2 regions of the Pseudomonas sp. NY15435 genome follow, and region 1 is predicted to be linked to the other one. Evidence: riboswitches for the same ligand, from Rfam matches in the RefSeq annotation. Region 1 holds a riboswitch; the other holds the start of a gene.

The links. Region 1 has a riboswitch for cobalamin ahead of cobW (cobalamin biosynthesis protein CobW). Riboswitches for the same ligand answer to the same signal wherever they lie in the genome.
Region 2: another riboswitch for cobalamin. It lies ahead of ACNFH5_RS17010 (TonB-dependent receptor plug domain-containing protein); the one in region 1 lies ahead of cobW (cobalamin biosynthesis protein CobW).

The regions. Positions count from the first base shown of each region.
Region 1 is NZ_JBLUQA010000004.1:514,102-517,687, forward strand. It holds gene ACNFH5_RS12580 (CbtA family protein) at 1-588, opposite strand, end outside; gene ACNFH5_RS12585 (CbtB domain-containing protein) at 682-867, opposite strand; cobalamin riboswitch at 972-1,182, opposite strand; cobalamin riboswitch at 1,243-1,438, shown strand; gene cobW (cobalamin biosynthesis protein CobW) at 1,663-2,715, shown strand; gene cobN (cobaltochelatase subunit CobN) at 2,812-3,586, shown strand, end outside.
Region 2 is NZ_JBLUQA010000006.1:352,073-355,658, reverse strand. It holds gene ACNFH5_RS17010 (TonB-dependent receptor plug domain-containing protein) at 1-1,413, opposite strand, end outside; cobalamin riboswitch at 1,507-1,714, opposite strand; gene ACNFH5_RS17005 (VOC family protein) at 1,776-2,204, opposite strand; gene ACNFH5_RS17000 (class I SAM-dependent methyltransferase) at 2,265-2,993, opposite strand; gene ACNFH5_RS16995 (cupin domain-containing protein) at 3,159-3,527, shown strand.

The sequences.
Region 1 (3,586 bases):
GCTGGAATGCACTTCCGGCTGCGGCGCGCCGATCACATGCGGTACCACCAGCAGTGCGGCACCGACGATCTTCAGTGCCCAGTTGCGGCCGAACACCAGCAGCGCGAGGCCGGCGGCGGTGGCGGCGGCCGTGCCGATCCACCAGGTCTGCCGCAGGTTCAGGTCGGCGGCGGCGGTGCCGGGGACTTCCGGCGGCAGGCCCAGAGACGGAGCCAGGGTGAACACGGCGAAACCGGCCAGGCCCCAGAGCAGGCCTTCGGAGGTCTTGCCCGGCTCGCGCAGGGTGAACAGGCCGGCCAGCATCAGGGCGAAGCCCACCGCGACCACCAGGTTGCCGCCGGTGGTGGAGAGGATGCGCTGCCAGCCGTCTTCCGGTTCCCAGGCTTGCGCGTCATGGTGGTGGCCAGCGGCAGCACCCTCGGCATGCTCATGAGCGTGCTCCTCGACCAGCGCGGCGGCCGGCTCGGATTTCTCATAGGTTTCCGCCTTGAGGATCAGCGGGGATACCCACAGCAACTGGACCACGGTGAGTACCAGCGCCGCGATCAGACCGGCGAAACCGGCGGTCTGGGCGATACGTTTGATCATTGCAATTCTCCAGGCGAGACGAGGCCTCGAACGCTGCGAACGCGCGACCGGGAGTGCCTCGAATTCGCTGCGCTTACGCGCAGGCGGTGCACATCAGTGGCAGGGGAAACCAGCGCTGTGGCGGGTGTCGTGCGCGGCGTTGTGCACCGCTTCCAGATGCGAGAAGCCGGCGAAATACACCAGCAGCGCGCCCAGCAGGCTGGCGCCAACGGCCAGGCTGATGCGCTTGGAAAGGGGGATGGAAGTGCTCGACGCGTGCGTCAGGGTGCTGCTGGACATGAACGTTCCCTCTGAAGATCAAAGTAAGAGAACGCAGAGGTTGAACGCATTCGAACGCGCCGGAAGGACGCGCCACGGCCTGCGCCCGCCCACCGCGGGTTTGCCAAAAAACGAAAGCTCCAGGCCGGTCTCCGGGCTTGCGACGTTGGCTCGTGGCCAAGCGGGTCAGTCTTCCCATGCGTGCGCACAGTGACTACTGATGACCCTACGATCGCCTACCGTTGCGGGGGCAGCGCCGGACTGGTCCTTGCGGACGCACCGGCTTCCCGTTTCACCTCGCGCGCGGCGCGAGACACCTGAAACCGCGCTAGCTGACCACGGCAGCCGGCAGGCGTCAACCGATCCCCGGCGATTGACCGACCCGTCTACGCTGCGTAGCCTTCCTCCCTTCGAGGTTCTCCGGCGCTGGCCGGAGCTAAGAGGGAACGTGGAAATCTTCGGATGCGCCACGGCTGCCCCCGCAACTGTGAACAGCCTGTCTCTTCATGCGCCACTGCCGATTCGGGCGGGAAGGCGAGGAGACGCCAAAGGGTTGTGAGCCAGGAGACCTGCCTCGTCACCGGTTTTCGATCTGCTGCGCGTCGGCCATACTGCGTTGGAGGATCGCCGTGGACTGCTAGTCAACTCCGCATCCCCGGCGATCCTCCGCCTAGCCTGGCTCTAGCTCGCGAGATCCGGAACCGGTTCGTTATCAACAGACAACCGGGCGGGGTGATCCGGTGGCGACCTTCGTTGCGCGGCGAACCCGCGCGCGCGCCCTTCATCCGCCTTCCAACTTCCGCTTGCGAGGCGCGCATGAAAACCCTGGCCAAACTCCCCGTCACCATCGTCACCGGCTTCCTCGGTGCCGGTAAGACCACCCTGCTCCGCCACATGCTCAACAATGCCGAAGGCCGCCGCATCGCGGTGATCGTCAACGAATTCGGCGAGCTGGGCATCGACGGCGAAATCCTCAAGCAGTGCTCCATTGGCTGCAGCGAAGAAGAAGCGGTCGGCCGCGTCTTCGAACTGGCCAACGGCTGCCTGTGCTGCACCGTGCAGGAAGAATTCTTCCCGGTGATGCGCGAGCTGGTGGCGCGCCGCGGCGACCTCGACCAGATCCTCATCGAGACCTCCGGCCTGGCCCTGCCCAAGCCGCTGGTGCAGGCCTTCCAGTGGCCGGAAATCCGCAACGCCTGCACCGTGGATGCGGTGATCACCGTGGTCGACAGCCCGGCCGTGGCCGCCGGCACCTTCGCCGCACACCCCGAGCAGGTGGACGAGCAGCGCAAGCAGGACCCGAACCTGGATCACGAATCGCCGCTGCACGAACTCTTCGAAGACCAGCTCGCCAGCGCCGACCTGGTGGTACTGAACAAGGCCGATCTGCTCGACGCCGACGCGCTGGCCCGCGTGCGCGCCGAAGTCGCGGAAGAACTGCCGCCGGCGGTGAAGATCGTCGAAGCCAATTCCGGCCAGCTGCCGCTCTCCGTGCTGCTGGGTCTGAATGCCGAAGCCGAACTGCACATCGACAGCCGCCCGACGCATCACGACCACGAGGGCCATGAAGATCATGACCACGACGAGTTCGACTCCTTCCATGTCGACCTCCCGGAAGTGGAAGAGCGCGCCCTGTTGGATGCCCTGAACGCGCTGGTCGAGCGCCACGCCGTGCTGCGCATCAAGGGCTTCGTCGCCATCCCCGGCAAACCCATGCGCCTGCTGGTGCAGGGCGTCGGCAAGCGCTTCGACAAGCACTTCGACCGCGCCTGGCGCAGCGATGAAACCCGCGGCACGCGCCTGGTGGTGATCGGCCAGGAACTGGACCAGGCCGCCATCGCCAACGAGCTGCGTACCGCCCTCTCCTGATCGTGTAGGAGCGAGCTTGCTCGCGAACCAACCTCGCAGCGGGGCAATGTTCGCGAGCAAGCTCGCTCCTACGAAGAGCCACCATCGAGCAAACCCATGCATCTGCTGCGCACCCAACCCGGCGGCTTCGTCCCCGACGACGGCATCGCCGACCTGGCCCAGACGCCCGCCGACCTGGTGATCCTCTGCAGCGGCGACTCGCACCTGGCGCTGCTCGCCGAGGCCGCCCGCGAACTGCCGGAGGATTACCCGAGCCTGCGCCTGGCCAACCCCATGCAGTTGCAGAACCACGCCTCGGTGGACCTCTACGTCGACGAGGTGCTGCAGCACGCCAAGGTCATCCTGATTTCCGTGCACGGTGGTGTCGGTTACTGGCGCTACGGCATGGAGCAGTTGGTGGCGCTGGCCGAGCGCGGCGTCACGCTCATCGCGGTACCCGGCGACGACAAACCCGACCCCGAACTGGCCGCCTTGTGCAATGTGCCCGCGCACGACGCCGAGCGCTTCTGGCAGTACCTGCGCCAGGGCGGCATGGACAACGCCCGGCAATTCTTCGCCTGCCTCGCCAACCGTCACCTGCAACGCGATTACGTCTGGAGCGAGCCACAAACCCTGCCGCGCGTGGCGGTCTATCACCCGCAAGTGGGCAGTTGCGCCCTCGCCCGCTGGCAGGCCGACTGGCACCCCGAGTCCCCGGTGGCCGCCTTGCTGTTCTATCGCACGCACCTGCAGGCGGCGAACACCGGCTTTATCGACACCTTCTGCAAACGCCTGCAGGCCCAGGGCATCAACCCGCTGCCCATCGCCGTGGCCAGCCTCAAGGAAGCCGCGTGCCTGGCGACGGTAGAAGGCCTGCTCGATAGCGCCGACG
Region 2 (3,586 bases), on a different contig from region 1:
CAACTCGGCGTTGCGGCTGCGCTCGGGCTTGAGGTCACGGTTACCGACTTCATCGCCCGGTTCGTTGACGAACAACTGCTCGGCGGTGGGCAGCTTGAAGGCGGTGCCGAACTGGCCGCGCAGCTTGAGCTGCTGGGTCAGGTCGTAGAGCGAGGTGAGCATCCATACCGTGGCGCCCTCGCCGCCGGAGATTTCCTCGCGGCGCACGCCCAGGCTCGGGTGCCAGTCGGGCAGCGCCTCGATGTTCGGCCGCAGCTGGGCATACAGCGCGTGGGACTCGGCCTTGTCGTTGTCGATGATCAGCACGTCGTCCTGGCCCTTGTACCACTGGTTGTCGCTGCCGAAGACCAGCTCGTGGCCGCCGGCCAACCTGGCCTTGCCCTCAAGCTGCGCGCCCCAGTCGGTAAAGCCCCAGTAGTCGTTGTGATTGAGCACCTGGGTGCCGCCGCCCTGCAGGTTGTAGACGCGGTCGTAGCGGGTGTCCCAGTCATTGATATGGGTCTTGGCGAACCAGCTGAAGTCGTCGCTGACGCTCTGCTGGAAGGTCGCCGTGGCGATCTGCTGGATACGGTTGTTGCTGGTGTGGTGGTTGGATGTCGGGCGGGCGAAGTCCAGTTCGGCGTCGGCGTACTGGTAGAACAGCTCCAACCGCGAGGCCTCGCCGATGGCCTGGATGGCCTTGGCGCCGAACACGTTGACGTCATAGGAGCGGCGCTTGTCGCTGACCGTGCTGGTCATGTCCTGGTCGCGGTAAGGCTGGTAGCCGTCGGAGCGGTTGTGGCTGACGTAGGCCATCAGGCCGAGATCGCCCAGGCCGTTCTGCACGATTCGCTCCGCGCGGGCATCACCGCTGCGACCCTTGAACGTATCCAGGCCGAGGTTCACCTCACCGGCCGCCTCGCGCGAACGCGCACTGCGGGTGACGATGTTGATCACCCCGCTCACCGCCTGGGTGCCGAACAACAGGCCCTGGCCGCCCTTGAGCACTTCGATGCGCTCCACGGCGGTGGTCGGCAGGGTGTCGATGTAGATGCCGCCGTAGAGGCGGTTGTTCAGGCGCACGCCGTCCAGCAGGATCAGCGTGTCGTCGTTGCGCCCGCCCAGCAGCGAGTAGGTCCCGTAGTCGAACGGGCCGTTCTTCGGCGCAACGAACAGGCCGGGTACGTACATCTGCAGCACGCGGGTGATGTCGGCGCTGGGGCCGGCACGCTCGATCTGCTGGCGGTCGATGACCTCCAGCTTGCTGCCGTAGCGCGCCATGTCGGCCACGGTGGTGGACTCCACCGAAGGCGCGCTGACGATCTCGTCGGCCAGGTCGAGTGGCGCCGCAACGAGCTGCGAGCTGAGGGCACAGAGGGAGAGAACGGGAGTCCAGCGCGGGGCGCGCCGGTTCAGGAACGAAGAATGTTGCAAGGTGATCGCCTCGAAATAGAAATTTCGCAGGCGGCGCAGCGACACCCGGAACGAGCGCGCCCCGGGAACCGGCTCACGCCCGCCCACCGCGGGTTTGCCAAACAGGTTCCAGGCCGGTCTCCGGGCTTGCGAGGGTCGTGGGGCATCCGCCTTCCCATGCTTGCGCACAGTGGCCTAGTGGATGCTCCGCTCGCTTACCGTTGCGGGGGCAGCGCCGGACTGATCGCACGAAGGCGACGCACCGGCTTCCCGTTTCACCCCACGCACGGCGGCGGGGGGCACCTGAAACGGGGCGCATATCAACATTGCGGGTGGGAAAGCGTCAAGCACGGGGGTTGGGCAGGATGTTGCGAACGTCGCCGTCAGTGCCACGGATCGTAGGTGCCGAAGCTCCAGATATGTCCTTCAGGATCGCGGCAGGTGAAGCCCTGGCCGCCGTAGTCCTCGTCCTTGATGTCGATGACGATCTGCGCGCCGCCGTTCACCGCCGCGCGATACAGCACCTCGGCGTCCCTGACCACCACGTAGATGCTCTGGGTGCAACCGCCGATCTCGTCGGGCTGGCGCATCAGCCGGCCGTACTCGTTGTCGTGCAGCGAGCCAAGCATCACCAGCCCACTGCCGTCGGCCAGCGCCAGCTGCGCATGGGCGATGCCGCCATGGTCATCGGCGACCACCAGTTGGCGCTGGAAGCCGAAAGTCGCGCACAACCAGTCGATGGCCTGCGGCGCATCGCGGTAGCGCAGGCAGGGAATCACGCTGGGGCGAACGGCGGGCAAGGGCTGCGACATGGCAATCTCCGGCAAGAAACGGGCGCAATGCTCTGAGCATAGTCGCCGGTTTTTCGCTCCTCAGCGCTGCGCGGCGACCAGCAGCAACATGGGGCGCTCGCGCTCCTCGGCCAGTGCCGGAATGGTCTGCACCTGCTCCGCACTCGGCCCCCAGTCCTCGACGTGGCGCAGCGTCAGCCCCGCGCCGATCACGGCATTGAGGATGCTGCCAAGGGTGCGGTGATGCTTGAGCACACCCTTGGCCAGCCAGTCGGTGCGGCGCTCGCCTTCGTCCTGGTAATGGTCCACCGGCCAGCAGCGGCGGCCGTCTTTTTCGACGATCCAGCCGGGATTGCGCGACGCCATGTAGATCGGGTGCTCGATGGAGAACACCAGGCTGCCGCCAGGGCGCAACGCGTCGTGCACGTTGCGGAAGAAATGCGGCAGATCCTCGAGGTAATGCAGGGTCAGCGAGCTGTAGGCCAGATCGAAGGCCGCGGTGGGCAGCTCAAGCTGCTCGAGGTCGGCGTGGAAGTAGCTCACTTGCGCCGCCTCGGTCGTCTCCCGCGCGCGGTCGAGCATCTTCTGTGACACGTCCAGCCCGCTCACCGTGCGCGCGCCCTGCTCCGCCGCATATCGGCAGAACCAGCCGTAGCCGCAGCCAAGGTCGACCACATCGAGCCCCTCCAGCGGCGGCAGCAACGCGCGCAGCGAGGCCCACTCCGGCGCGCCGTCCAGGCCGTGCTGCGAGCGCGGCAGCTGGGCGTAGCCGGCGAAGAATTCGGGGTTGTCGTAGATGTTCTGCGCCATGGGATGGCACCTCCTTTCTGACGGACCAAGGTCCGATTGTCTGCACCAAGGACGGGGGTGGCAACCCGATGAGGTCAATGCCTGGGCGATCGAAGCGCAAGTTCCTGCAAGACCGCTTGGCGGGGCGACCTTAGTGTCAGCCCAATCAAAAAAGGAGAATCAACCGTGACCCAACGCCAACCGATCAACCTGCAGAACAAGCTCGCGCTTATCCACGAAACCTGGCAGCCGCGAGTGATCGCCGAGATGAACGACTACCAGTTCAAGGTGGTGAAGCTGCATGGCGATTTCGTCTGGCACAGCCACGCCGACACCGACGAGACCTTCATCGTGCTCGACGGCGAACTGCGCATCGACTTCCGCGACGGCCCGCTGACCCTGCGAGCCGGTGAGCTGTACGTCGTACCGCGCGGTGTCGAGCACAAGCCCTACGCCGAGCACGAAGTACAGGTGATGCTGATCGAGCCGCGCGGCGTGCCGAACACCGGCGATGCGGGCGGTGAGCGCACGGCGGAGAATGATCGTTGGCTGTGACCGTCGATCACCTGCCTTGGCGGCCGCCGATCAGTGGCCGCGCCCGCTTCGCTGGGTGC